Regions from separate parts of the Pseudomonas sp. GW821-FHT09A09 genome, predicted to be linked through region 2. Evidence: predicted binding sites of a transcription regulator. Region 2 holds the regulator's gene; the other holds the start of a gene.
The links. Region 2 encodes sigma-54, which starts transcription at its own class of promoters, with help from an activator protein. Its sites were predicted from a motif close to ANTGGCATNNANNTTGCTNT; they were not measured.
Positions count from the first base shown of each region.

Region 1 (14,393 bases), on a different contig from region 2:
ATTGCTTGATTAATCGTTTTAGCTGTCTAGCCAAGGGTCTGGCGCCAAGATGGCGATAGGCCTCATTCCGTTTTTAGCGCAAATGCTGATTAGCTGATATGAAATGGATCTAAGCCACGCAGAACGAGGGCTCTAAGGTTGAATCTGTAAGGAGCTGCTGCCGGGTTTTGCTGGAGCAGCTGTAAGAAAAGTGCAACGTCACATCGCGATACTGAAATAAACCGGCACGCATTTGACGCTCAGGAATAACAACAAAAGGCAGTCAGCCATGTTCAAGCATACGAAAGTTCGTCAGGCGGGACTTATTCTGTTCGCCACCACACTGATTCTGATCTTGCCCAACTTAACCAAGGTTATTGGGTGATACACCGATCCCTACATTCCGTGCACACACTGCACCAGGACTGCAGCTTTTGGCAGCACCTGCCGGGACATTGCGCATAGCGGTCCCGTTGCAGGGGCTGTCTTTTTGCGCGCAGATTTCCGGTATCGTGAGCCCCACCGCCACTTCACACCGGGCTCTCTCTTGAAAACCACCCTTGCCGCTCTCGCATTGCTGCTGGCCTTGCCGGTTTCAGCTGCGCAATTGACCATCGAGCTGGACCACACCACCAAGACCTGGCAAACCGCCGACCTGCTCAAGCTGCCCGACGCGCAGACGGTGCAGATCGCTGATGACGTTTCCTACAAACGCAACATGACCTATCGCGCTGTGCCGCTGGCAGTGCTGCTGCCCGGCCTTGAGCCCCGTAACCACCTCCAAGCCGTTGCCCTGGATGGGTTCGCCGCCGAACTCGCTGCCGCGCCGCTGCTGCAAAAAAGCGGCGCCCGCGCCTGGCTGGCGGTAGAAGACCCGGCCCACCCGTGGCCTGCGCTGGCCGACGGCAAACCCAGCGCCGGGCCGTTTTACCTGGTGTGGACCGACCCGCAGGCCGGCCATATCAGCCCCGAGCAATGGCCGTTCCAGATCTCCGGGATCAAGCAGTTGAAGACGGTTGCCGAGCGCTTTCCCGCGCTGCTGCCGGACCCAAAGCTGGCCGCCAATGACCCGATCAATCAGGGCTTTGCGCTGTTCCAGAAAAACTGCCTGGCTTGCCACCGCCTCAATGGCGCAGGCGATGCGCAAGTGGGGCCGGACCTGAATATTCCCTACAACCCCACCGAGTATTTCGGCGGTGATTTCCTCAAGCGGTATATCCGCGACCCGCAGAGCCTGCGGCATTGGCCGCAGGCGAAGATGCCGGCGTTCGCGTCCAGTGTGCTGCCGGACAATGAGCTGGATTTGTTGGTGGGGTATTTGAAGCATATGGCCGGTCGCAAGCAGCAACCCTGAGCCCAAGCACACGTCAATTCTGGGCGCTGGCTTGTGTGGAAGCTGGCTTGCCTGCGATGGCATCACCTCGGTGCATCTGTTGTACCGAGGCGTCTGTATCGCGGGCAAGCCCGGCTCCCACACAACCCAGCTCACATTAGATCTACGTCGCCTATTGCTGCTGGACTGAAATGACCGGCGTTGGCGCCACAAATACCTTGGCATGCATCTGCTCATGCCCGCCGCCACGGCGCATGCCGCGTACCGGGCAGGCGTCGAGGTAATCCAGGCCCACGGCCAGCTTCAAATGCCGTTCCGGGCGGGCCAGTTGATTGGTCACGTCGAAGCTGTACCAGGCGTCATCCAGCCAGGCTTCGGCCCAGGCGTGGCTGGCCAGGTGCGCGCTGTCTTCGCTGTACAAATACCCCGACACATACCGCGCTGGAATCCCCAGGCTGCGGGCGCAGGCCAGGAATGCATGGGCGTGGTCCTGGCACACCCCCGCCCCTCCCGCAAAGGCCTGACCGGCGCTGGTGTCGACTTCAGTAGCGCCCGGCGTGTAAACCATCGCCTGGTTGAGCCCATGCATCAAGTCGATCAGTGCCGTGCGGTCACGACGCTGATGACAGTGCTGCTCGGCAAACCGGCGCAGGGCGTCATCGGGTTCGGTCAGGCGTGTGCTGCGCAAGAACGGGAAAGCCGATTGGCTCTCGTGTTCGGCCTCGCGCAACTCGTCGATGTCGACCTGGCCCCGAGCGCCAATGATGATGGCGTCGTGGGGTTCGTCCAGGGTCAGCACATGCAGGATATTGCCGAACGGGTCCACCTGGGCGCGCACGGGGCGCGGCAGGTCGAGCTGCCAGCTGAGCACGTGCTGACGCTCGCTGTCGTGGGGCGTGAGGCGCAGGTACTGGATGCTCGCACGCACCTGGTCCTCGTAGTGGTAGGTGGTTTCGTGGCTGATGGAGAGTCTCATGCGGCCTCCAGGTAGGAACTGTAGATGGCGTCGCCCAACTGGCGCACCAAAGGGATAAAGTCGGTCAGCCAGGCGTGCAGGCCTTCCTCGAGGATTTCGTCGATGGCCGTGAAGCGCAAGCGCGCGTCCATCTCGGCCGCCAAACGTTGAGCCGGCCGACCATTGAGGCCGGGCAGGCTGGCGAGGATCTGATCGATCTCCTCACTGCAGGCACGCAGCGAACGGGGCACATCGGCGCGCAACAGCAACAATTCGGCGACTTGGCGGGCACCGGGTGCATCACGGTAGATCTCGGTGTACGCCTCGAACGACGACAACGCCCGCAACAATGCACTCCACTGGTAGTAGGCGTGGGCGGTGCCGTCAGTGACTGCGGCTGCCTGGTCGCCGGCCATTTCGTAGCGCGCATCCAATAGACGCAAGGTGTTGTCGGCTCGTTCAATAAAGGTGCCCAGGCGAATAAAACGGAAGGCATCGTTGCGCATGATGGTGCCGTAGGTGGCACCGCGAAACAGGTGCGAACGCTCCTTGACCCACTCGCAGAAGCGGCTCATGCCGTAGCGGCTGAGGCCCTGCTGGGCGATATCGCGAATATCCAGCCAGGTGGCGTTGATGTTTTCCCACATGTCGGCGGTGATTCGCCCACGCACCGCATGAGCGCTGGCCCGCGCAGCCCCGAGACAGCTGTAGATGCTGGCGGGGTTGGCCGCATCCAGCGCAAAAAAGTGCAGCAGGTGTTCGGCATGCAGTTCGCCATGGCGTTCGCGGTAATCATCCAGCGTGCCGGTGATCAGCAAGGGCATGGCCAATTCGTGCAGGCCGTCGCCGTGCCCGTCCTGGGGCATCAACGACAGGGAATAGCTGACATCGAGCATGCGCGCGAGGTTTTCCGCACGCTCCAGGTAGCGCGACATCCAGTACAGGTCGGAGGCAGTTCTACTCAACATGGCATCAGTCCTCCACCACCCAGGTGTCTTTGGTGCCGCCGCCCTGGGACGAGTTGACCACCAGCGAGCCTTCGCGCAGGGCCACGCGGGTCAGGCCGCCCGGCACCACGCGGGTTTCCTTGCCGGACAAGACGAACGGGCGCAGGTCGATGTGGCGCGGCGCAATGCCGTTTTCGACGAAGGTCGGGCACGTGGACAAGCACAAGGTGGGCTGGGCGATATAGGCATGGGGCTTGGCCTTGATACGTGCACGGAAGGCTTCGATCTCCGCCGCAGTGGACGCCGGGCCCACCAGCATGCCGTAGCCACCGGAGCCCTGGGTTTCCTTCACCACCAGGTTCGGCAGGTTGGCCAGCACGTAGGACAGTTCGTCAGGCTTGCGGCATTGGAAGGTAGGAACGTTCTTCAAGATGGGCTCTTCGTCCAGGTAAAACCGGATCATCTCGGTGACGAAGGGGTACACCGACTTGTCATCCGCCACCCCGGTGCCAATGGCATTGGCCAGCACCACGTTGCCCGAGCGATACGCAGCGAGCAGGCCGGGCACGCCCAGCATCGACTCCGGGTTGAAGGCCAGCGGGTCGAGGAACGCGTCGTCGAGACGACGGTAAATCACATCCACCGCCTTGGGGCCGTCAGTGGTGCGCATGAACACGCGGTCATCGCGCACGAACAGGTCGGCGCCTTCTACCAGTTCCACGCCCATTTCCCGGGCGAGGAAGGCATGCTCGAAGAACGCGCTGTTGAAGCGGCCCGGGGTCAGCACCACCACGCTGGGGTTATCCAGGGGGCTTGAGCTTTTCAGGGTGTCGAGCAGCAGGTTGGGGTAATGGTCGATGGGCGCGATGCGCTGGGCAGCGAACAGTTCGGGGAACAGGCGCATCATCATCTTGCGGTCTTCGAGCATGTAGCTTACGCCGCTGGGGGTGCGCAGGTTGTCTTCCAGCACGTAGTAAGTGCCGTCGCCATCACGTACGAGATCGACCCCGGAAATGTGGGAATACAGATCACGGTGCAAGTCCAGGCCTTGCATCGCCAACTGGTATTGCTCGTTGGCCAGCACCTGTTCGGCGGGGATGATTCCGGCCTTGATGATGCGTTGTTCGTGGTACAGGTCGGCCAGAAACATGTTCAGCGCCTTGACCCGTTGAATGCAGCCACGCTCGACAACCCGCCATTCACTGGCCGGAATGCTGCGCGGGATGGTGTCGAAGGGAATCAGGCGCTCGGTGCCCTGCTCGTCCCCGTAGAGGGTGAAGGTGATTCCGGCGCGGTGAAACAGCAAATCGGCTTCGCGCCGGCGCTGGGCCAGCAGTTCAGCCGGGGTTTCGGCCAACCATCGGGCGAACTCGCGGTAATGGGGGCGAACCTGCCCTGCCCTATCGTACATTTCGTCGTAATAAGTGCGGATCATGCCGTACTCCTTGTCACCCGGACGCAAGAACCATCGCAAGGCCCGTGCCAGCGGCATAAACACTTTAAAATCAGTGAGTTGAATTAATGCGAGGCACACGTCGCACCGTCCTGGTGCGCAGAATGCCCGGCGCCATGACGCACGCTTCATCGCAATGCGGGCTTTGGCTATCAACAGCATAGTCAGAGTTGATTTCACTGCCCGGTGAAGCTTGCGGATAATCACCACCATCTGCTGAACAGGACTCGTCCTACAGCTTCAACCCTTGCGCAATCGGTACCGTGGTACTTCGTGTACCGACTGGCTCCTCCGGTCTTCCCTTTAGGCCACCCTTCTTAGGGTGGCTTTTTTTTGCGCCGCGAAATTGTTGGGGGCAGTCATATCGGGGAGGTATAAACAAAAACGGCCGACCCTAAGGTCAGCCGATACGCTGTGTTTCTCATACTGCTACATGGGTAACCCACGCACCTCCTGCTTGACGCCCCAGCCTTCGATGATCCCGCCCAGCGGCTCGACCACCGCTTCAAAGTCTTGCTCGAAGTCTCCTATGCCGTCGTAGGTCGCGAACATGATTTTGCTCAGTTCCAGGTACCAGGCGCCGTCGTCGCGCGCACTGACCTGGGCATTCAGGGATTCCCCGCGAAACCGACCCGCCGCCCTGCGCGCCCGTTCCTCATCCGGGAAAATGGCGTAGAACTCGATGGGGTGGAAACGTGAGAAGTCGAAGCCGCCTTCTTTCATGCGGCGCAGAACGTTGGTGCTGATGTCTTCTTGATAGGCTGTGCTCATGAAAAGTGCTCCTCAAATTGATGGATAGACTTTCCGTGCTTCCCGAAGCCCGCGCCCTAACGGCGCGGGTGCTACGGCAAATAACAACACCGAGGGAAAACAAGCATGTAGCTGACAAGACCAGACCTTAGCGAATCATTCGCTGATCTCGATTGCAGAGTAGCGCGAAGCTATCACCTCCACCAGAGGCGCTTTAATGGCAGTCAGGGAATGTTCAGGCGGCAGGCGAGATGTCGAGGATCTGGATACTGTTCTGGTCTTTGAGGATCTTGACCGTCGGCTCGGGCTTGCGACCCTCCAGGTCATTGAGGTCAAGCTCGGCCGCAACGGGCACCAGCTTGTTGCGAATCATGTGCGCAGCGTCTTCGAGGCTGGGCTTTTGTTCGCAGGTGAACTGCTCCACAGCTTTAACGCCGTGGTCATCAACGAAGGTAATTTGCCACGTTTGCATCGGTGCCTCCTCGATAAAGCCCGCGTGTGGGCTCACATCTATCTGGACCTTGGGGGTTCGCCAAACGTTCCACCCAAGGCCGGAGGCACCGGACCGATAGCGCTTACTTCTCGGCGCGTTCCTTGAGGGCTTTCAAGGTGTTGAACGGCGCGTCCACCACGAACTTGTTGGCCAACCATGACGGCACGCTACCACCTGGCTCGGTGTGCACCTGGTAAGTGACTTCGGTCTGGCTGTCGCCTTTTGGCACCAGCTTCCAGTAGCCATCCACCTGGGCCACACGCACGTAGCCTTTGACTTCAGGCTGGTAGGTCGGCACTTCCAGCAGCTTGCGGGTCACGGTACCGTCAGCCGCCTTGCTGGTGGTGATTTCGAGGATGGAATCGCGGTCGGTCACCGGGAACGGTGCCTTGAACTGGGTGTAGGTCCAGCTCTTGTCACCTTCGGTCTTCAGCAATTTCTGCGATTTGCACTCGTGGATCCAGGTGCAAGCGCCGACGGCGTCTTCCTGCAGCGCTACGATTTTTGCCACCGGAGCCTTGATCACGGTCACACCGCGATAGGCCTTGTACTTGGAGCCGGCAATTTCGCTCAAAGACACTTTGATACCGTCTTCGTCCTTGGCGACTTGCCAATCCTCAGCCTGGGCAGTGGCAGCAAACAACACCGTAAAACCGCACAACACAGCCATTCGTTTCAGCGAACCCATTGTTGTATTCCTTATTGTTGAAGTTCCGATAGTAAAGCCCATCAAGCCGCCGTCATCTGCTCCCACCAGCCGATCAACCGGATTGCATCGGCCTGGTCGGTGCCACACACCTCAGGATCTGCCTTGAAATCACTGCACACCGCAGGTCGCTCCGGCTGGCCAAACAGCAGGCATAGCTGTTCGACCGACAAGTGCAGGCAACGCTCCCCCGCAGGTTTGCCCTGAGGCATTCCCGGCAGCGGTGAACTGATGGAGGGGGCGATGCAGCAAGCGCCACAGCCTTCACGGCATTTCATGACCAGCAGGTCCTCGACGACTCAATGTGGATGGCCGGGCTAGAGTACGCCCTAAAACAGCCGTTTTAAAATGGTCTAACAGGGGTTTTTCGCACAAAACAAAAGTGACTGACCAGTCTGCGACAGATGGTCGAAGGTCGGGGTCACCTTCGGGGGAAAAGTTTACTGCTTGAATTCGAAATCCAGCGCGGCGCCTTCCACTTCACGCCGCTCTTCGTTACGCAGTTGCAGCTTCATCTCGTTGCTGAGCAAGCGGCCGTTGATCTGGAACGCGCTATTGTCCGACGGCTTCTCACCGAACATCGGCGGCAACAACGGCACACTCTTGGGCTTGGGCATGGTGCCAATCGGCTGCAAGTGCCGGACCATGTCCGACGGCAGGGAAAGGTCCAACTGTGCCGGTGGCAGTTGGGTCTGGGCGACTTCATGGGCCGATTTGGACTTGCTGGCGATCGGTGCACGCTTTTTGACCGCCGCCGCCTTTTTCTTGGCGGCCGGGGCTTTTTTAGCCGGGGCCGGTTTCTTCGCGGGGGTCTTCTGCTGGCTGCTGGCGGCGGGCTTGCTGTCTGTCACGGGGGTTGCCGCCAGCACCGTGCCGACGTTGCACAGGCTTAGCAGGCCAATCACCACAGCAGCGCGAAAAATAGAGGTCATATCGCCAACAGCATTAACGGCAGAGGGCCATATGCTCGCTTGTTGTGCGCGGCATGACAAGCGTGCTGATCTGCCAGCGATCGGTACTGTCCCCAATGCACGCCTCAAAAACCCGCTGCGGTTTCCTGGCACAACTGGCTGGCGAGCATCCCCAGGGTCATCAGCGCGCGCTCTGCCTCGCGGTTCCACGGGGTGCCGCAGTTGAGGCGAATACAGTGGTTGAACTGTTCCGTATTACTGAATATCACCCCGGGCGCAATGCTGATGCCCTGCTGCAGGGCGCGCACGTGCAGTTCCTGGGTATTGACCCGGCCCGGCAAACTGACCCACAAGATAAAGCCCCCCGTCGGACGAGTCATTTGCGTGCCTTCCGGGAAATACTGCTGCACCGCCAGCTGAAATGCGCTGAGGTTCTTGCGGTATTCCTGGCGGATGTAGCGCAGGTGCCGGTCATAGCCACCGTTTTCCAGGTAGGCCGCGACGCCCATCTGGGTCACGCTGCACGCCGAGTGGGTGCTGAACATCTGCAAACGCTGGATTTCCTGCTGGTACTTACCGGCGATCATCCAGCCGATACGCACACCCGGCGACAAGGTCTTGGAAAAACTCGAACAGTAGATCACCCGGTCCAGGCGGTCATAGGCTTTAAGCGCCTTGGTGCGGCCGAGTTCGAACATCAGCTCGCCGTAGATATCGTCCTCGACGATCTGGATATCAAAGTCCGACGCCAGGCGCAGCAGTTGCTTCTGGCGCTCCTCGGGCATGGTCGCGCCGAGCGGGTTGCTCAAGCGCGTGGTCAGCACCAGGGCCTTGATCGACCATTGGTTGGCCGCCAATTGCAGGGCTTCCAGGCTCATGCCGGTGGCGGGGTCGCTGGGGATCTCGATGACCTTGAGGCCCAACAGGTCGGCCAGTTGCAGCAAACCGTAGTAGGTCGGTGACTCAGCGGCGATCAGGTCGCCAGGGCGTGTGAGCACACGCAACGACATCTGCAACGCGTCGACACAGCCGTGGGTAATCACCACTTCGGAAGGGTCCACCACCACGCCGGCGTCGCGCATGCGAATCGCCACCTGGCGGCGCAACGGCTCGAAGCCAGGGCTGAACATGTAGCTGAACGCCCGCGGGCTCTGGAAACGCGTGACCTTGGCCAACTGCTGGTGCAGTGCCCGTACGGGCAGGTAGTCGACACTCGGCACGGCCGCGCCCAGCGGGAACACCCCTTCGCGGCGCGACTCGACCAAGACCTGCTGAATGATGCTGCTGCGGGTGACCAACCCTGGGCGCTCGACCCGTGCGATGTCCGGCGTCGGGGCCGTCAGCGCGGGGGTCTGGTGCACGTAGTAGCCCGATTGCGGCCGCGCCCGGATCAGCCCCTGGTCTTCCAGGTTGGCGTAGGCCTGCAATACCGTCGCATGGCTCACATTGAGCTGGGAGCTCATCTTGCGCACCGAAGGCACGCGCTCCCCCGGTTGATAGACACCGCGCCGGATATCCTCAGCCAGTTGCTGGGCGATACGTTGGTAAAGCAACAGATTGGTCATGACGCAGCACTCGATTTCACGGGTATTTTATTTTTGTGTGAAACATACCGGCACAGTTTAGAAGTGTACGGGGACAGTTGCCACAATAGTCGAGCGCGGGCGGGAGTGACAGTAAAAACTGTAAGGGTGTACACCAAACAACGGTGGGAGCTGGCTTGCCTGCGAAGACGGTGTGTCAACCAATGAAATATTGACTGATACACCGCCTTCGCAGGCAAGCCAGCTCCCACATTTTGATCGGTGCCAGGCGTTAGCGGGCGGCGCCGAGTTGGCCTTTTTCATCAGAGAAGACGATCTCGACCCGGCGGTTTTGCGCCCTGCCCCGCTCGGAAGCGTTGGCCTCCACCGGGTACTGATCGCCATACCCCTGGACTTCGATGCGTTGCTCATCAATGCCCAGGTCCATCAACACATCGGCCACCGACTGCGCACGGTCACGGGACAGTTTCAGGTTTTCCTGCTCGCCGCCGGTGTTGTCGGTGTAACCCTCGATGCGCACTGTGCGCTTGGGGTTCAGTTGCAGGAACTGCACGATTTTCAGCACGGTGCGGTTGGCCGAGTTTTCCAGCTCGGCTTCACCGGTGTCGAACAGCACATCGCCCAAGGTCATCACCAAACCTCGATCGGTCTGGGTGGTGGTCAGGCTGGCGATTTGCTGCTCAAGCCACTTGCCTTGCTGCTGCACGCTGGCCAGCTTGTTTTCACGCAGGGCCAGTTGCAGGCGCTGGCGCTCCAGTTCTAGCTTGACGCCGCGCTCGGCGTTGAGCGCCTGTTCGGTGTGTTCACGGGCGATGGCACTGTAACGCTGGCTCAGGTAGGCGTAATGCACCACGTCGGCACCGCTGCCCCAGTAGCTGGACAAACGGTCGGCCCGCGCCAGGGACTCACCGGCACGGATAATGTCCTTGGGCGCAAAGCGCAGCACGTTGGCGTCTTCCTTGACCTTCTGGAAGTCATTGCTGGCCAGTTGCAAGGCCTGCTCGCTGTTGGGCTGGCTGGCACAACCGCCCAACGCCGCGCTGCCCAGCAGCAACACACAGCTCAATCCACGGATCAACGGGCTCATTGGGCTTCTCCCAACTGCAATTGCTTGCGCAGGCGGGTGATGCGCGTGTTGAGCACATTCAGTTGTTCCTGGCTCTTGCGGGTCAGCACCTGGGCTTCGGCCAGGCGTGCGTCCAGCTCGGCCTGTTCGGCACGCATGCGCGCGTGTTTGTAGGACTGGTCGGCCATGTCGGCCTTGGCCCGGGCGAATTTGTCTTCAGCCAGTTTCAGTTCAGGCGATTCATCGGTGCTGGCGCCCACCGCACTGGCTTGTTCCAGGGCCTGCTGGGTGAGGCGTATTTGTTCATTCGGCGCAGGATCGGCTGCACATCCCGCCAGAGCGACAACGGCGAGGGCCGCGAAAAGAGGTCGAAGAGTCACTGAAAATCCTTACTTTGCTGGGGTGCCGACAGGTTGCTGCAACTGCGCTTTCCAACGCTCCAGATTGCGCTGCAACGCCGCTTGCGCCACACCGGAAGCGGGCAATTCTGTCATCTTTTTGGCCAACTGTCCGCGCAGCCACGGATCATTGCAGGCCGAGTTGTGGGAAATCGCCAGGTACAGGCCCGGCTGGTCGATGGGTACTTCGCGGGCGACCAAGTCATTGCTCATGCCCAGGGTCTGGGCCATGGCCATGCCGGAATAACGTCCGGCCAGCACATAGTCCACCTCACCGAGCAGCAGCTTCTGAAACGCCGGGGTCAGGGTGGGCAAACGCTGCAAGCTGAGTTGCTGGCCGGCAAACGTCTCGAAGTCGGCACTCAAGCGCGCCCGCTCTGACACTGCGCCCTTGTGGCCATGCAGGTCCGCGGCCGAGGCATACACCAGCGGCGAGTCCTTGCGGGTCCACACCAGGTAATCGATCTGCACCAGCGCCGGGTGGATGTAGTCGAGGGTTTCCAGCTCGCCCAGGTTCAGCGGCGCATCGGCCAGGATGTCCATGCGCCCGCTGCGCACTTCCTCCAGCGCCAGAGAACGCTTGCCGCCGTAGAGCAGATCGATTTTCAGGCCGAGGTCCTTGCCCACCTGTTGCAACACATCGGCGGTGGCGCCGATCAGGTGCGTCGGGTCTTGCGGGTCACGCCACAGCAGCGGTGGCGCATCCGGGCTGCCGGTGATCACCAGGCGCTCGCATTTGCCGGCGGCCAGCGCCAGGCCCGGCAGCAGTGACAGGCCAAGCAGCCCCACCCAACGACGCAATTCCATGACACCTCCTCCCAATGACAAACGCATCCCTTGTAGGAGCCGGCTTGCCGGCGATGAGGCCGTTGAAATCACCGAAGATTTCAAGGACGCCATCGCCGGCAAGCCGGCTCCTACAAAGGCAAAAAAAAGCCCGGTCATAAGACCGGGCTCTTTATAAGTGAAGCGGCTGGATTAGACCAGCTTCTCCAACTCAGGTACGGCTTCGAACAAGTCCGCCACCAGGCCGTAATCAGCCACCTGGAAGATCGGTGCTTCTTCATCCTTGTTGATCGCAACGATCACTTTGGAGTCTTTCATACCGGCCAAGTGCTGGATCGCGCCGGAGATACCGACGGCGATGTACAGCTGTGGCGCGACGATCTTGCCGGTCTGGCCGACCTGCATGTCGTTGGGTACGAAACCTGCGTCGACGGCCGCGCGGGAAGCGCCGACCGCAGCGCCCAGCTTGTCGGCCAGGGCGTACAGGTGCTTGAAGTTGTCGCCGTTCTGCATGCCACGGCCGCCGGAAACGACGATCTTGGCAGCGGTCAGCTCAGGACGGTCCGACTTGGCCAGCTCTTCGCCAACAAAGCTGGAAGTGCCAGCGTCGTGGGCAGCGGCAACAGCTTCAACGGCAGCCGCCCCCCCTTCTGCAGCAACCGGGTCGAAACCGGTGGCACGCACGGTGATCACTTTGATGGCAGCGGTCGATTGCACGGTGGCAATGGCGTTACCGGCGTAGATCGGGCGCTTGAAGGTGTCAGCGCTTTCAACCGAGATGATCTCGGAGATCTGGTCAACGTCCAGTTGCGCGGCAACGCGTGGCAGGATGTTTTTGCCGTTGGAGGTAGCGGCAGCCAGGATGTGGCTGTAGCCAGCGCCCAGCTCTGCAACCAGCGGGGCCACGTTTTCCGGCAGCTGATGCGCGTAGGCCGCATTGTCAGCGTTCAGGACTTTGCTCACGCCTGCGATTTTCGCAGCGGCTTCAGCCACGGCGCCAGCGCCTTGGCCTGCTACCAGCACGTGAATGTCGCCACCGATTTTAGCGGCAGCGGCCACGGTGTTCAGGGTGGCCGGGGCCAGCACCTTGTTATCGTGTTCTGCGATTACCAAGATAGTCATGGTTAGATTACCTTCGCTTCGTTTTTCAGTTTCTCGACCAGTTCTGCAACCGACTTGACCTTGATGCCCGCGCTGCGCGCAGCCGGTGCTTCAACCTTGACGGTCTTGTTGGTGGAGGCGGTGGAAACGCCCAAAGCGTCTGGAGTCACCGACTCAAGCGGCTTCTTCTTGGCTTTCATGATGTTTGGCAGGGACGCGTAGCGCGGCTCGTTCAAACGCAGGTCGGTGGTGACGATGGCCGGCAGTTTCAACGAAACGGTTTGTGCGCCGCCGTCGATTTCACGGGTCACCGCGACGCTGTCGCCATTCACTTCAACTTTGGAAGCGAAGGTGCCTTGGCCGAAACCGGTCAGGGCAGCCAGCATCTGGCCAGTCTGGTTGTTGTCGCTGTCGATGGCCTGTTTGCCGAGGATCACCAGCTGAGGCTGTTCCTTGTCGACAACGGCCTTGAGCAGCTTGGCAACGGCCAGGGAGGTCAGCTCTTCAGCGGACTCGACCAGGATAGCGCGGTCGGCGCCCAGTGCCAGGGCGGTACGCAGCTGCTCTTGGGCAGTGGTCGGGCCGATGGAAACCACGACGATTTCAGTCGCCACGCCTTTCTCTTTCAGGCGGACGGCTTCTTCCACAGCGATTTCGCAGAAAGGGTTCATCGACATCTTGACGTTAGCAAGGTCGACGCCGGAATTGTCCGCCTTGACGCGAACTTTCACGTTGTAATCGACAACGCGTTTGACAGCTACAAGAACCTTCATGGATTCCTCGTTACTCTCCGGTGAAAAGAAAGTCGCCTAGGCGAACCTGGCGGTTGATGCTCATCGGCACACAAGGGCACCTCCAAAAACGTCGGCGGATGACCTTGCTCACGGGAAGTGATGACCGTTCGTCAGCAGTGACTGAGAGGTCATTCTTTATCGCAGCGTGTAAACTGCGCGCCATTGCTTGGACGCGCGCCACCTTTCTTGCTTTTGGACGTGCTCTTGAAACCTGCAGTCTGCCTACGGTAAGCGCAAAACCGACCGTATATTGACCGGAACGCCTATTCTGGTCAATACGGCAAAATAGCCCGTCATAAGCCGCGTCTCTTTGATTTACCTAGCCTGCGAGCAATTCAAACAAACGTTTGTATTGGACGCTGCCAGTGGTGTAGATATAATGCGCCACCTAGAGAGAAAGGTGGGTCATGCCGTTGCTGCAAGACGACACCGAACCTCCACCCATTAGAAAAAAAAGCCTGTTGAGCCTTGAGTAGGAGATAGCCTGTGGAACGCGAATACATGGAATTCGACGTGGTCATCGTCGGCGCTGGCCCGGCGGGACTGTCTGCCGCCTGCCGACTGAAGCAGAAGGCCGCCGAAGCCGGTAAGGAAATCAGCGTCTGCGTGGTCGAGAAAGGCTCCGAAGTCGGCGCCCATATCCTCTCCGGTGCCGTGTTCGAACCACGCGCCCTGAACGAACTGTTCCCGGACTGGAAAGAACTCGGCGCCCCGCTCAACACCCCCGTGGTGCGCGATGACATCTATGTACTGCGCAGCCCCGAAGCCTCCACCAAGGTCCCTGACTTCTTTGTGCCCAAGACCATGCACAACGAAGGCAACTACATCATCTCCCTGGGCAACCTGTGCCGCTGGCTGGCCCAGCAGGCCGAGAACCTGGGCGTGGAAGTCTACCCAGGCTTCGCCGCCCAGGAAGCACTGTTCGACGAAAACGGCGTGGTACGCGGGATCATCACCGGCGACCTCGGCGTCGACCGTGAAGGCAACCCGAAAGAAGGCGTCTACACCCCCGGCATGGAACTGCGTGGCAAGTACACGCTGTTCGCCGAAGGCTGCCGCGGCCACATCGGCAAGCAACTGATCCAGCGCTTCAACCTGGACAGCGACGCCGACGCCCAGCACTACGGCATCGGCCTGAAAGAAATCTGGGAAATCGACCCGGCCAAGCACCAGCCAG
Region 1 covers NZ_JBWKPU010000026.1:36,571-50,963, forward strand. Annotated here, with positions in the region: gene AC07OV_RS21230 (c-type cytochrome) at 527-1,333, shown strand; gene AC07OV_RS21235 (transglutaminase family protein) at 1,485-2,288, opposite strand; gene AC07OV_RS21240 (alpha-E domain-containing protein) at 2,285-3,235, opposite strand; gene AC07OV_RS21245 (circularly permuted type 2 ATP-grasp protein) at 3,240-4,649, opposite strand; gene AC07OV_RS21250 (ribonuclease E inhibitor RraB) at 5,097-5,438, opposite strand; gene AC07OV_RS21255 (hypothetical protein) at 5,653-5,889, opposite strand; gene AC07OV_RS21260 (START domain-containing protein) at 5,993-6,598, opposite strand; gene AC07OV_RS21265 (YkgJ family cysteine cluster protein) at 6,640-6,894, opposite strand; gene AC07OV_RS21270 (translation initiation factor 2) at 7,057-7,548, opposite strand; gene AC07OV_RS21275 (aminotransferase-like domain-containing protein) at 7,653-9,092, opposite strand; gene AC07OV_RS21280 (OmpA family protein) at 9,343-10,158, opposite strand; gene AC07OV_RS21285 (DUF4398 domain-containing protein) at 10,155-10,517, opposite strand; gene AC07OV_RS21290 (substrate-binding periplasmic protein) at 10,527-11,342, opposite strand; gene AC07OV_RS21295 (electron transfer flavoprotein subunit alpha/FixB family protein) at 11,514-12,443, opposite strand; gene AC07OV_RS21300 (electron transfer flavoprotein subunit beta/FixA family protein) at 12,446-13,195, opposite strand; gene AC07OV_RS21305 (electron transfer flavoprotein-ubiquinone oxidoreductase) at 13,703-14,393, shown strand, end outside.
Region 1: the regulator sigma-54 is predicted to act here: its motif matches at 4,682-4,701, upstream of AC07OV_RS21245 (circularly permuted type 2 ATP-grasp protein).

Region 2 (14,393 bases):
AAAGGGATGGGGCTATTCGCCTTCGTCGAAGAAGTTATTGATCAGCGCCACCAGCGCGGCCATGGCTTCGTCTTCCTGCTCGCCTTCTGTCTTCAAGTGAATCCTGGTGCCTTTGCCAGCCGCCAACATCATCATGGCCATGATGCTCTTGCCATCGACCATGGACTCCGGCGTGCGCCCGGCGCGGATCTGGCAAGGAAACTGCCCGGCCACGCCGACGAATTTGGCTGAGGCGCGGGCGTGCAGGCCCAGCTTGTTGATGATTTCAATTTCCAGAGCGGGCATCGCGCAGGTGTTCCTTTCAGCTAAGGTCGCGGTGGCGGACCTGGACGTTCTTGAGGGTTTGTTGCAGCACCTGGCCCAGGCGCTCAGTCAGGTAGACAGAGCGGTGGTGACCACCGGTGCAGCCAATGGCAATGGTGACATACGCGCGATTGCTCGCGGCAAAGCGGGGTAGCCATTTGAGCAGGTAGCTGGAGATATCCTGGAACATCTCTTCAACATCCGGCTGCGCGGCCAGGTATTCGGCTACCGGCAAGTCCAGCCCGGACTGTTCGCGCAGTTCCGGCTTCCAGTAGGGGTTGGGCAGGCAGCGCACGTCGAACACCAGGTCAGCGTCTACTGGCATGCCGCGCTTGAAGCCAAACGACTCCACGAGAAACGCAGTACCCGGTTCAGGCTGGTTGAGCAGGCGCAATTTGATTGCGTCACGCAGCTGGTACAGGTTGAGGCTGGTGGTGTTTATCTTGAGGTCGGCAAGGTCAATGATCGGGCCCAGCAGCTTGGTTTCATCCTCGATGGCTTCTGCCAGGGAACGATGGGGGCTGCTGAGGGGGTGACGTCGGCGGGTCTCGGAAAAACGCTTGAGCAGGGTCTCTTCGTCGGCGTCCAGGTACAGCACATCACAATGAATATGCTTGGCCCGCACTTCTTCGAGCAATAGTGGGAAGCGCTCAAGGTGGCTGGGCAGGTTGCGAGCATCGATCGAAACGGCAACCAGCGGCTGGGCCAGTTCGGTGTGGATCAGCGCGCGTTCCGCCAATTCCGGCAGCAGGCCGGCCGGCAGGTTGTCGATGCAATAGAAGCCGTTGTCCTCAAGAACATTGAGGGCGGTACTTTTACCCGAGCCGGAGCGGCCGCTGACGATGATCAAACGCATGATTACTGCCCGTTCTGTTCATCCAGGACAACCTGATAGAGCGCCTCGTTGCTGCTGGCGCTGCGCAGTTTGTCGCGTACTTCCTTGCGGTCGAGCATGCTGGCGATCTGCCGAAGCAGTTCCAGGTGCGCATCGGTGGCGGCTTGCGGGACCAGCAGGACAAACAGCAGGTCGACCGGAGCGCCGTCGATGGCGTCGAAATCGATGGGGGCATCCAGGTGGAGCAGGGCGCTCACCGGGGATTCACAGCCTTGCAGGCGGCAGTGGGGAATGGCGATGCCGTTGCCAAAACCGGTAGAACCGAGTTTTTCACGGGCGATAAGCGCCTCATACACAGCTTGCGTATCCAGCTCGGGCACTTCGCGGCCGATCAGGTTGGCAATTTGTTCGAGGGCGCGCTTTTTACTGCCGCCCGGCACGTTCACGAGGGAACGGCCGGGGGTCAGGATGGTTTCAAGTCGGATCATGGGGGGAGAGTTAACGACCTGTACCTTGCATCAGGTGCAGATTCTTTTCCTTATGCTTTATGAGTTGGCGGTCCAGCTTGTCGTAGAGCGAGTCGATCGCCGCGTACATGTCTTCATGCTCCGCATTGGCGACGAGCTTTGCATTCGGTACGTGCAGGGTGGCCTCGATTTTCTGCTTGAGCTTATCGACCTCCATGATGACCTGCACGTTGGTGATCTTGTCAAAATGCCCTGCCAGCTTGTTCAGCTTGCTCTCGGTGTATTCACGCAGGGGTTTGGTGACTTCCAGCTGGTGTCCACTGATGTTGACTTGCATACAGCTTCTCCTTCGTTGCCAGTGCATAAAGCGGCAGGCCGGGGTGCCTGCCACTGGAACGCTGTGGCCCGCCCGTCACATCAAACGCTTACGCTCGCTGGAAGGCGCGATCCCAAGGGATTCGCGGTACTTGGCGACGGTTCGACGGGCGACCTGAATGCCTTGTGCCTCCAGTAAACCAGCGATCTTACTGTCACTCAATGGCTTTTTCTGATTTTCCGCGGCAACCAGTTTTTTGATGATCGCGCGAATCGCCGTGGACGAGCATTCACCGCCTTCGGAGGTGCTGACGTGGCTGGAGAAAAAGTATTTCAGCTCATAAATACCCCGTGGGGTATGCATGAATTTCTGCGTGGTCACCCGGGAAATCGTCGATTCATGCATGCCCACCGCTTCTGCAATATCGTGCAGCACGAGGGGCTTCATCGCCTCGTCACCGTATTCCAGGAAGCCGCGCTGGTGCTCGACGATCTGGGTGGCAACCTTCATCAGGGTTTCGTTGCGGCTTTGCAGGCTCTTGATGAACCAGCGTGCTTCCTGCAACTGGTTGCGCATGAAGGTGTTGTCGGCGCTGGTGTCGGCGCGGCGTACAAAACCGGCGTACTGCGGGTTGACGCGCAGGCGTGGCACCGATTCCTGGTTGAGCTCCACCAGCCAGCGCTCGTTGTCCTTGCGCACAATCACATCAGGGACGACGTATTCGGCTTCGCTGGACTCGATTTGCGAACCTGGGCGCGGGTTGAGGCTCTGCACCAGCTCGATGACCTGGCGCAGGTCGTCTTCCTTGAGCTTCATACGACGCATCAGCTGGCTATAGTCGCGGCTGCCCAGCAGGTCGATGTAGTCATTGACCAGGCGTTGGGCTTCGGCGAGCCAGGGTGTCTTGGCCGGAAGCTGGCGCAGTTGCAGCAACAGGCACTCGCTGAGGGTGCGGGCGCCGATGCCTGCTGGCTCGAATTGCTGGATGCGGTGCAGGACGGCTTCGATTTCGTCCAGTTCAATGTCCAGTTCCGGATCGAAGGCTTCAAGAATCTCTTCAAGCGTCTCGTCTAGATAACCCTGGTTATTGATGCAGTCGATCAGGGTCACGGCGATCAGGCGATCGGTGTCGGACATCGGCGCCAGGTTCAGTTGCCACAGCAGATGGCTCTGCAGGCTCTCGCCGGCGGACGTTCGGGTGGTGAAATCCCACTCGTCATCATCATTGCTCGGCAGGCTACTGGCGCTGGTCTGGTAGACGTCTTCCCAGGCCGTGTCCACGGGAAGTTCGTTGGGAATGCGTTCGTTCCATTCGCCGTCCTCCAGGTTGTCCACCGTCGGGGCGGTTTCCTGATAGGAGGGTTCCTGCACGTCGGAATTGGGTTTTTGCTCGATGTTGTCGGCCAGCGGGTCTGCATTATCGAAGTCGTCGCCTTCTTCCTGGCGTTCGAGCATCGGATTGGACTCCAGGGCCTCCTGGATTTCCTGTTGCAGGTCCAGTGTGGACAATTGGAGCAGGCGGATGGCCTGTTGCAGCTGCGGTGTCATCGTCAGCTGCTGGCCCATTCTCAGGACTAGCGATGGTTTCATGGCAGGGGCTTAACACCTTATTCGCCGGCGCAATGCGCCATCCACGACAGGGCGCGTGAGCGCCAAACATAAGCAAATTATATGCCTGATATCGGGGGCTTTGCCTAGAGCGCGGTAACAATAAAAAGCCGGAGGTTTCTATTGACTCCCGCGCGTCTCGGCAAACGGCCTGACACCACGGTGTTTACAGGCGGAACTCGTGACCCAGGTACACTTCCTTGACCAGTTCGTTGGCCAGGATGGTGGCGGAATCGCCTTCGGCGATCAGCTGGCCATCGTTGACGATATAAGCGGTTTCACAGATATCGAGGGTTTCACGAACGTTGTGGTCAGTGATCAGTACACCGATGCCCTTGGCCTTGAGGTGGTGGATGATCTGCTTGATGTCGCCCACCGAAATCGGGTCGACGCCAGCAAAGGGTTCGTCCAGCAGGATGAACTTCGGTGCGGTGGCCAATGCTCGGGCAATTTCCACGCGACGACGCTCACCACCGGACAAGCTCATGCCCAGGTTGTCACGGATATGGTTGATGTGGAATTCCTGCAGCAGGCTTTCCAGTTCCTTGCGGCGGCCATCGCGGTCGAGCTCCTTGCGGGTCTCAAGGATCGCCATGATGTTGTCCGAAACCGACAATTTGCGGAAGATCGACGCTTCCTGGGGTAGATAGCCGATACCGGCACGAGCACGACCGTGCATCGGCTGGTGGCTGACATCCAGGTCGTCGATCAGAACGCGACCCTGATCCGCCTGGACCAGGCCGACAATCATGTAAAAACAGGTGGTCTTGCCGGCACCGTTGGGGCCGAGCAGGCCGACGATCTGGCCGCTGTCGATCGACAGGCTGACGTCGCGCACGACCTGACGGCTTTTGTAGGCCTTGGCCAGATGCTGGGCTTTCAGGGTTGCCATTACTCGGCCTTCTTCTTCGGCTGGATAACCATGTCGATACGCGGACGAGGTGCGGTGACCTTGTTGCCATTGGCGCGACCGGCGTTGGCGACCTGTTTCACAGTGTCATAGGTGATTTTTTCACCTTCCGTGGTGTTGCCGTCGGTGCTGACAACCTTGGCCTGGTCAATCAGGACAATGCGGTTCTGCTGGGCGTGATACTGGATGGTCTTGCCGTAGCCCTTCATCGGAGCGGTATCGGCAGGCGCCTGCTTCTGCTCGAAATAGGCCAGGTTGCCCACCGACGTCACGACGTCGATGTCGCCCGCCTTGGTGCGGGTCAGTGTCACGGTATTCCCGGTGATTTTCATCGACCCCTGGGTAATGATCACGCCACCGGTGTAGGTCGCGACACCTTGCTTGTCATCCAGCTGCGCATCGTCAGCCTGGATGTGGATCGGTTGCTGGCTATCGTTCGGCAGAGCCCAGGCGCTCACGCTTCCCAGTGCTGCGCCCAGACCGAGCAAAATAGGGAGAGTTTTAACGAGCCTCATACTGTCCTCTTACGTTCGATAGCAGGTGTATCCTGCTTTCTTTCAAATACGCTTTCATTCCCTTGCCAGTCGATACACCGCCAGCGCCGTCGATTCTAACGTCTTGCTCGGTCTGCGCATATTGCTTCTGCGGGAATACGGTCATGCGACTGCTGGTAATCACGGTGTCGCGGTTCTTGTCGTCGGTGCGCGCAACGCGCACCGAGTCGATCAGTTCCACCTGGGTGCCGTCCGGGTTGACCTCGCCACGCTTGCTGGTGACGTGCCACGGAAACTCGGTGCCGCGGTAGATGTTCATGTCCGGATTGGTGAGCAGGGTCACTTCAGTGGCCTTCAAGTGCTCGACCTTGTCCGATGTCATCTCGTACTGCACCTTGCCATCTGGCAGGAACTGCACGCTTTTGGCATTGATGGCGTAATAGTCGATAGCGCCGTCGTCAACCTGCGCGACAGGCTTGTCGAGGAAGCGCTCCGGGCTGATATTCCAGTAGCCCACCGCCAGGAATAGCGCGGCGATGACCCCGAATAGCAGGAAGTTGCGAATCTTTTTGCTCAGCATAAAACGCTCTATAAGTAGGCGGCGTGGGCGGATTCAAAGTTGCCCTGGGCACGCAGTATCAATTCGCAGAACTCACGTGCGGCACCTTCGCCGCCACGGGCCGTGGTGATGCCATGGGCGTGTTCGCGAACAAATGCCGCCGCGTTGGCGACAGCCATGCCCAAGCCTACCCGGCGAATCACCGGCAGGTCAGGCAGGTCGTCACCGAGGTAGGCGACCTGCTCATAGCTTAGGTTGAGTTGGCCAAGAAGCTCGTCCAGAACCACCAGTTTATCCTCACGGCCCTGATACAGGTGAGGAATCCCCAGGTTTTGTGCGCGCCGTTCCACTACCGGGGTCTTGCGGCCGCTGATAATGGCTGTTTGTACGCCCGAAGCCATCAGCATCTTGATGCCCTGGCCGTCCAGCGTGTTGAACGTCTTGAATTCGCTGCCGTCTTCGAGGAAGTAAAGGCGGCCATCGGTCAGCACGCCGTCAACGTCGAAGATCGCCAGCTTGATGTTTTTACCGCGTTGCAACAGGTCGCCAGTCATTTACATCACTCCCGCACGCAACAAGTCGTGCATGTTCAGGGCACCGATAGGGCGGTCATCGTCATTGACCACCACCAGCGCGCCGATCTTGTGGTCTTCCATGATCTTCAAGGCTTCAGCCGCCAGCATTTCCGGGCGCGCGGTCTTGCCGTGAGGGGTCATGACGGCATCAATGGTTGCGGTGTGGATATCAATGGTGCGATCCAGGGTGCGGCGCAGGTCGCCGTCGGTGAATACCCCGGCCAAGCGGCCATCGGCTTCCAGGATGACGGTCATGCCCAGGCCCTTGCGGGTCATTTCCATCAGCGCGTCCTTCAGTAGCGTGCCGCGCTGGACGTGGGGCAATTCATCGCCCGCATGCATGACATTTTCCACTTTCAGCAGCAGACGACGGCCCAGGGCGCCGCCCGGGTGGGAAAAGGCGAAGTCTTCAGCGGTAAAGCCGCGGGCTTCCAGCAGGGCAACGGCCAATGCGTCGCCCATGACCAGTGCGGCCGTGGTCGAGGAGGTCGGCGCCAGGTTCAACGGGCAGGCTTCGTGGGCCACGTGAACATTGAGGTTCACTTCGGCGGCCTTGGCCAGCGTCGACTCCGGGTTACCGGTAATGCTGATCATCTTGATGCCCAGGCGCTTGATCAGTGGCAGCAGGGTCACGATTTCGTTGGTGGTGCCGGAGTTGGACAGTGCCAGGATGATGTCATCCTTGGTGATCATGCCCATGTCGCCGTGGCTGGCTTCTGCCGGGTGCACGAAAAACGAGGTAGTCCCGGTGCTTGCCAGGGTGGCGGCGATCTTGTTGCCGATGTGCCCGGATTTACCCATGCCGACCACGACAACGCGGCCTTTGCTGGCCAGAATCATCTCGCAAGCGCGTACGAAATCCGCGTCGATATGGGCCAGCAAGCCGTCTACGGCTTCGAGCTCGAGGCGGATGGTGCGTTGTGCGGATTGAATAAGGTCGCTGGATTGGCTCATGTCTGAAATCGTATAGCCTGACGAAAAGTCGGCGATTATAGCGGTAATGATCAATTCCCTCACGCAAGTTCGTCAGGCTTTATTCACAAGGCGTCAGAGATTCCGCTCCCGGTAACACAGTCGGCAATGTTTTTCCCTGTCGCCAATCTGAACAAGCGCAGTTCCGGCCTTGGGGGCGCTGTACCAGCAGTGATATAGTTCGCCGCCAGTTCGGTTCACCCAACCCATGTGGCTACCTATTGCACATCCGTTGCAAACGAATGTCGCACACATGGTGTCTGAGTGAGAGGCTGCATCCCAAGGAGTTTAGATGAGTGCCGATAACGCCTACGCGGTCGAGCTGAAGGGACTTACCTTCAAGCGCGGGACGCGCAGCATCTTCAATAACGTCGATATTCGCATTCCCCGCGGCAAGGTCACGGGCATCATGGGGCCTTCAGGCTGTGGCAAGACCACCCTGTTGCGTCTGATGGGTATGCAATTGCGGCCCACTGCTGGCGAAGTGTGGGTCAATGGACAGAACCTGCCGACGCTCTCGCGCAGCGACCTGTTCGACGCGCGCAAGCACATGGGTGTGCTGTTCCAGAGCGGTGCGTTGTTTACCGACCTCGATGTTTTCGAAAACGTGGCCTTCCCGCTGCGGGTGCATACCCAGCTGTCCGATGAAATGATTCGTGACATTGTGTTGCTGAAACTGCAGGCCGTGGGCCTTCGCGGTGCCATCGACCTGATGCCTGACGAGCTGTCCGGTGGCATGAAGCGCCGTGTCGCGCTGGCGCGTGCCATCGCGCTGGATCCGCAGATCCTCATGTACGACGAACCTTTCGTGGGCCAGGACCCGATCGCCATGGGCGTGTTGGTGCGTCTGATCCGCCTGCTCAACGACGCGCTCGGCATCACCAGCATCGTGGTTTCCCACGACCTGGCCGAAACTGCGAGCATCGCCGACTACCTCTATGTCGTCGGTGATGGGCAGGTGCTGGGGCAGGGCACGCCAGAAGAACTCATGAATGCCGATAACCCGCGCATCCGCCAATTCATGACCGGCGATCCCGATGGCCCGGTGCCTTTTCATTTTCCGGCAGCGGACTACCGCTCAGATCTTCTGGGGAAGCGCTGATGCGCAAGACATCTCTCATCGAGAAGGTTCGCCTTTTCGGCCGCTCGGGCATCGACATTGTCGAGGTGCTGGGCCGTTCTACCCTCTTCCTGTTTCATGCGTTGCTCGGCCGTGGTGGTATCGGCGGCGGTTTTGGCCTGTTGATCAAGCAGTTGCACGCCGTGGGCGTGATGTCCCTGGTGATCATCGTCGTTTCCGGCGTGTTCATCGGTATGGTGCTGGCGCTGCAGGGCTTCAATATTCTGTCCAGCTACGGTTCGGAGCAGGCAGTAGGGCAGATGGTCGCCCTGACGTTGCTGCGTGAGCTCGGGCCAGTGGTCACCGCGTTGCTGTTCGCCGGGCGTGCCGGCTCTGCGTTGACGGCCGAGATCGGCAACATGAAGTCCACCGAGCAGCTGTCCAGCCTCGAAATGATCGGCGTGGACCCGCTCAAGTACATTGTTGCCCCGCGCCTGTGGGCCGGTTTCATTTCCTTGCCGCTGCTGGCAATGATCTTCAGCGTGGTCGGCATTTGGGGCGGTTCGTGGGTGGCGGTTGACTGGTTGGGCGTCTATGACGGTTCCTACTGGGCCAACATGCAGAACAGCGTGACCTTCAGCGGCGATGTGCTTAACGGCATCATTAAAAGCATCGTTTTCGCCTTTGTAGTGACCTGGATCGCCGTATTCCAAGGCTATGACTGTGAGCCCACTTCAGAAGGGATCAGTCGCGCCACCACCAAGACCGTTGTGTACGCCTCGCTGGCGGTACTGGGCCTTGACTTCATTTTGACCGCCTTGATGTTTGGAGATTTCTGATGCAAAACCGCACTGTGGAAATCGGTGTCGGCCTTTTCTTGCTGGCTGGCATCCTGGCTTTACTGTTGCTGGCCCTGCGGGTCAGTGGCCTGTCGGCCAGCCCCACCGCCGACACCTATAAACTTTACGCGTACTTCGACAATATCGCCGGTTTGACGGTCAGAGCTAAAGTGACCATGGCCGGCGTTACCATCGGCAAGGTCACGGCAATCGATCTGGACCGCGACAGCTTCACTGGCCGGGTGACCATGCAGGTGGACAAGAAGGTAGATAATCTGCCGACTGACTCCACTGCATCTATCCTCACTGCGGGTTTGCTGGGCGAGAAGTACATCGGCGTCAGCGTGGGCGGGGAAACTGCCCTGCTCAAGGATGGTTCGACCATCCACGACACGCAGTCGTCGCTGGTGCTTGAAGACCTGATCGGTAAATTCCTGCTCAATACGGTCAATAAAGACGCCAAATGAGGAATCTGTTCATGATCTCTACCTTGCGACGTGGCCTGCTGGTATTGCTTGCAGCGTTGCCGCTGCTGGCCAACGCGGCAGGTTCTGCGCACGATCTGGTGCAGGACACGACCAGCAAGATGCTGGCCGACCTGACTGCCAACAAAGAGCAGTACAAGCAGGACCCGAGTAAGTTCTACGACGCGCTTAACTCGATCGTGGGCCCTGTGGTTGATGCCGAAGGCATTTCCCGCAGCATCATGACCGTCAAGTATTCGCGCAAGGCGACCCCGGCGCAGATGCAGACCTTCCAGGAAAACTTCAAGAAGGGCCTGTTCCAGTTCTACGGCAACGCGTTGCTTGAGTACAACAACCAAGGCATCACCGTGGACCCTGCCAAGGACGAGTCGGGCGACCGTACCAGTGTCGGCATGACCGTCAAAGGCAACAATGGCGCGGTCTACCCTGTGCAGTACACGCTGGAGAAGGTCAACGGTGAGTGGAAACTGCGCAACGTGATCATCAACGGCATCAACATCGGCAAGCTGTTCCGCGACCAGTTCGCAGATGCCATGCAGCGCAACGGCAACGACCTGGACAAGACCATCAATGGTTGGGCCGGTGAAGTGGCCAAGGCCAAGGAAGAAACCGACAAGCAAGCTGCCGGGAAGTCCGCACAATGACCGAGTCGGCTGTTCGTCTCGGCGACGCCGGCGAGTTGTTCCTCAGCGGCGTGCTGGACTACCGCACCGGGCCTGACCTGCGCAAGCAGGGCCAGGCGCTGATCAAGACCAGCACCGCGCCTGCACTGGTGCTCGATTGCTCGGCGGTGACCAAGTCCAGCAGCGTTGGCTTGTCGTTATTGCTCTGTTTTATCCGTGATGCCGAGGCGATCAAAAAGCCGGTCAGCATCCGTGCAATGCCCGAGGACATGCGGGAAATTGCCGAGGTTTCCGGCCTGAGCGAGCTGTTGGCGCATCCTTAATCGCCATTATCCATAAAGCCCCCCGTCAGAGTCCTGCTATGCGGGGTTCGCAGGCGCGGGGCTTTTTTGTATGATGTGCGACCCGTGCGCACTGGGCGCCGATAGAGGTTGAGCATGCAGGCCCTAGAAGTTAAGAGCTTCCTTGAAGGAAAGCTGCCGGATACGAACGTAGAAGTTGAAGGCGAAGGCTGCAACTTCCAGCTGAACGTGATTAGCGATGAACTGGCGGCATTGAGCCCGGTCAAGCGTCAGCGGCAGGTCTACGACCATTTGAGCCCATGGATCACCGATGGCAGCATCCATGCGGTCACTATGAAATTTTTCAGCCGCGCGGCCTGGGCCGAGCGCACCTGAGCCCCCAAGGCGTCGAGATTCTTATGGATAAATTGATTATTACCGGCGGTGCCCGCCTTGATGGCGAGATCCGCATTTCCGGTGCGAAAAACTCCGCTCTGCCGATCCTGGCGGCGACCTTGCTGTGCGATGGCCCGGTTACCGTGGCCAACCTGCCGCACCTGCACGACATCACCACCATGATCGAGCTGTTCGGTCGCATGGGCATTGAGCCGGTGATCGACGAGAAACTGGCCGTCGAAATCGACCCGCGCACCATCAAGACCCTGGTCGCGCCGTACGAGCTGGTGAAAACCATGCGTGCCTCGATCCTGGTACTGGGCCCGATGGTTGCCCGTTTCGGCGAAGCCGAAGTGGCACTACCTGGCGGTTGCGCCATCGGCTCGCGTCCGGTCGACCTGCACATCCGTGGCCTCGAAGCCATGGGCGCGACCATCGACGTCGAAGGCGGCTACATCAAGGCCAAGGCGCCGGAAGGCGGCCTGCGTGGCGCCAACTTCTTCTTTGATACCGTCAGCGTGACCGGTACCGAGAACATCATGATGGCCGCTGCCCTGGCCAACGGCCGCAGCGTCCTGCAGAACGCCGCGCGCGAGCCGGAAGTGGTCGACCTGGCCAACTTCCTGATTGCCATGGGTGCCAACATCACCGGCGCCGGCACCGACACCATCACCATCGACGGCGTTAAACGCCTGCACTCGGCCACCTACAAAGTGATGCCGGACCGTATCGAGACCGGCACCTACCTGGTTGCCGCTGCCGTCACCGGTGGCCGCGTCAAGGTCAAGGACACCGATCCGACCATCCTGGAAGCGGTCCTTGAGAAGCTGCGCGAAGCCGGTGCCGAAATCACCACCGGTGAAGACTGGATCGAGCTGAACATGCACGGCAAGCGTCCTAAAGCCGTCAACGTGCGTACCGCTCCCTACCCGGCGTTCCCGACCGACATGCAGGCGCAGTTCATCTCCCTGAACGCGATTGCCGAAGGCACCGGTGCGGTTATCGAGACCATCTTCGAAAACCGCTTCATGCACGTGTACGAACTGCACCGCATGGGCGCCAAGATCCAGGTTGAAGGCAACACCGCCATCGTGACCGGCACCGAGAAGCTCAAGGGCGCGCCAGTGATGGCCACCGACCTGCGCGCCTCGGCGAGCCTGGTGATCTCGGCGCTGATTGCCGAAGGCGACACCCTGATCGACCGCATCTACCACATTGACCGTGGTTACGAGTGCATCGAAGAAAAACTGCAGATGCTCGGCGCGAAAATCCGCCGCGTACCGGGCTAGTTGCTGCTTGTAGTGAGCGGGCTTGCCCCGCGCCGCGGTGTATCAGGTATGTTTATGGCGCCCGACACACCGCAGCGCGGGGCAAGCCCGCTCACTACAGAAATTTGTTTAAAATCGAGGCTGTCATGGCCTCGATCTGTGTCTGGCGCCGTTTGCGACCGGACAGCAATAGCCTGATGAAGGACTGACGTTTCCCATGTTGACCATCGCACTGTCCAAGGGCCGCATCCTTGACGACACTTTGCCGCTTCTGGCTGAAGCGGGCATCGTGCCGACCGAGAATCCGGACAAGAGCCGCAAGCTGATCATCCCCACGACCCAGGACGACGTTCGCCTGTTGATCGTGCGGGCTACCGACGTGCCGACCTACGTTGAGCATGGCGCGGCCGACCTGGGTGTCGCCGGTAAAGACGTGCTGATGGAATACGGCGGCCAGGGCCTGTATGAACCTCTGGACCTGCGAATTGCCCTGTGCAAGCTGATGACTGCCGGCCGTGTCGGTGACGTTGAGCCTAAAGGCCGCCTGCGCGTGGCGACCAAGTTCGTCAACGTTGCCAAGCGCTACTACGCCGAGCAAGGTCGTCAGGTCGACATCATCAAGCTCTATGGTTCGATGGAGCTGGCCCCGCTGATCGGCTTGGCCGACAAGATCATCGACGTGGTCGACACCGGCAACACCCTGCGTGCCAATGGCCTGGAGCCTCAGGATTTCATCGCCGACATCAGCTCCCGCCTGATCGTCAACAAAGCGTCGATGAAGATGCAGCACGCCCGTATCCAGGCGTTGATTGACACCCTGCGCAAGGCAGTGGAGTCGCGACACCGCGGTTGACTTACCCGCGTAGCTGAAAGGCTGCGCCCGTCTATCCGCCTCATAGCCAGAATTCTCAGGTGCCCAAGCGGAAACGACTGCTAGTTTAGGGCGCCTGAGTTTTTGCCAATTCTATTGAGGCCCTCGCTATGACCACGTCCACTGCAATTGCCCGACTCAACGCTGCCGACCCGGATTTCGCCCATCATCTGGATCATCTGCTGAGCTGGGAAAGCGTGTCCGACGATTCGGTCAACGGGCGGGTGCTCGACATCATCAAGGCCGTGCGCGAGCGCGGTGATGCGGCGCTGGTGGATTTCACCCGTCAGTTCGATGGCCTGGACGTCAAGTCCATGGCCGACCTGATCCTGCCCCGCGAACGCCTGGAGCTGGCCCTGACGCGCATCACTGCGCCCCAGCGCGAAGCCCTGGAAGTGGCGGCGGCGCGGGTGCGCAGCTACCACGAGAAGCAAAAGCAGGATTCCTGGAGCTACACCGAAGCCGACGGCACTGTGCTGGGCCAGAAGGTCACGCCGCTGGACCGTGCCGGCCTGTACGTACCAGGCGGTAAAGCATCCTACCCATCGTCGGTACTGATGAACGCCATTCCCGCCAAGGTGGCTGGCGTGACCGAAGTGGTCATGGTGGTGCCAACTCCGCGCGGTGAAATCAACGAGCTGGTGCTGGCGGCGGCGTGCATCGCCGGTGTCGACCGTGTGTTCACCATCGGTGGCGCACAGGCCGTCGCGGCCCTGGCCTATGGCACCGAAAGCGTGCCGAAGGTCGACAAGGTGGTCGGCCCTGGCAACATCTACGTTGCCACTGCCAAGCGCCATGTGTTCGGCCAGGTCGGTATCGACATGATCGCCGGCCCGTCGGAAATCCTCGTGGTATGCGACGGCCAGACCGACCCGGACTGGATCGCCATGGACCTGTTCTCCCAGGCTGAGCATGACGAAGACGCCCAGGCGATCCTGGTCAGCCCGGATGCCGAGTTCCTCGACAAGGTCGCCGCCAGCATCAACAAGCTGATGCCGACCATGGAGCGCGCCGAGATCATCGAGAAGTCGATCAATGGCCGCGGTGCGCTGATCCTGGTGCGTGACATGGAACAGGCCATCGAAGTGGCCAACCGTATCGCGCCGGAACACCTTGAGCTGTCCGTGGCCGACCCACAAGCCTGGCTGCCGTCGATTCGCCACGCCGGTGCAATCTTCATGGGCCGCCACACCAGCGAAGCCCTGGGTGACTACTGCGCAGGCCCGAACCACGTGCTGCCGACCTCCGGCACCGCACGCTTCTCGTCGCCGCTGGGCGTGTATGACTTCCAGAAGCGTTCGTCGATCATCTTCTGCTCGCCGCAGGGCGCTTCCGAGCTGGGCAAGACCGCTTCGGTACTGGCCCGCGGTGAGTCCCTGAGTGCCCACGCCCGCAGCGCCGAATACCGCATCCTTGAAGAGAAGGGGAACTGAGACATGAGCAAATTCTGGAGCCCTTTCGTCAAGGACCTCGTGCCTTACGTACCCGGCGAGCAGCCGAAGTTGACCAAGCTGGTCAAGCTCAACACCAA
Region 2 covers NZ_JBWKPU010000011.1:69,144-83,536, reverse strand. Annotated here, with positions in the region: gene AC07OV_RS12060 (HPr family phosphocarrier protein) at 13-285, opposite strand; gene rapZ (RNase adapter RapZ) at 302-1,159, opposite strand; gene ptsN (PTS IIA-like nitrogen regulatory protein PtsN) at 1,162-1,626, opposite strand; gene hpf (ribosome hibernation-promoting factor, HPF/YfiA family) at 1,637-1,942, opposite strand; gene AC07OV_RS12040 (RNA polymerase factor sigma-54) at 2,018-3,511, opposite strand; gene lptB (LPS export ABC transporter ATP-binding protein) at 3,696-4,421, opposite strand; gene lptA (lipopolysaccharide transport periplasmic protein LptA) at 4,421-4,954, opposite strand; gene lptC (LPS export ABC transporter periplasmic protein LptC) at 4,941-5,513, opposite strand; gene AC07OV_RS12020 (KdsC family phosphatase) at 5,522-6,046, opposite strand; gene AC07OV_RS12015 (KpsF/GutQ family sugar-phosphate isomerase) at 6,047-7,021, opposite strand; gene AC07OV_RS12010 (ATP-binding cassette domain-containing protein) at 7,332-8,141, shown strand; gene mlaE (lipid asymmetry maintenance ABC transporter permease subunit MlaE) at 8,141-8,938, shown strand; gene mlaD (outer membrane lipid asymmetry maintenance protein MlaD) at 8,938-9,405, shown strand; gene AC07OV_RS11995 (MlaC/ttg2D family ABC transporter substrate-binding protein) at 9,417-10,067, shown strand; gene AC07OV_RS11990 (STAS domain-containing protein) at 10,064-10,369, shown strand; gene AC07OV_RS11985 (BolA family protein) at 10,484-10,723, shown strand; gene murA (UDP-N-acetylglucosamine 1-carboxyvinyltransferase) at 10,747-12,012, shown strand; gene hisG (ATP phosphoribosyltransferase) at 12,209-12,844, shown strand; gene hisD (histidinol dehydrogenase) at 12,973-14,295, shown strand; gene hisC (histidinol-phosphate transaminase) at 14,299-14,393, shown strand, end outside.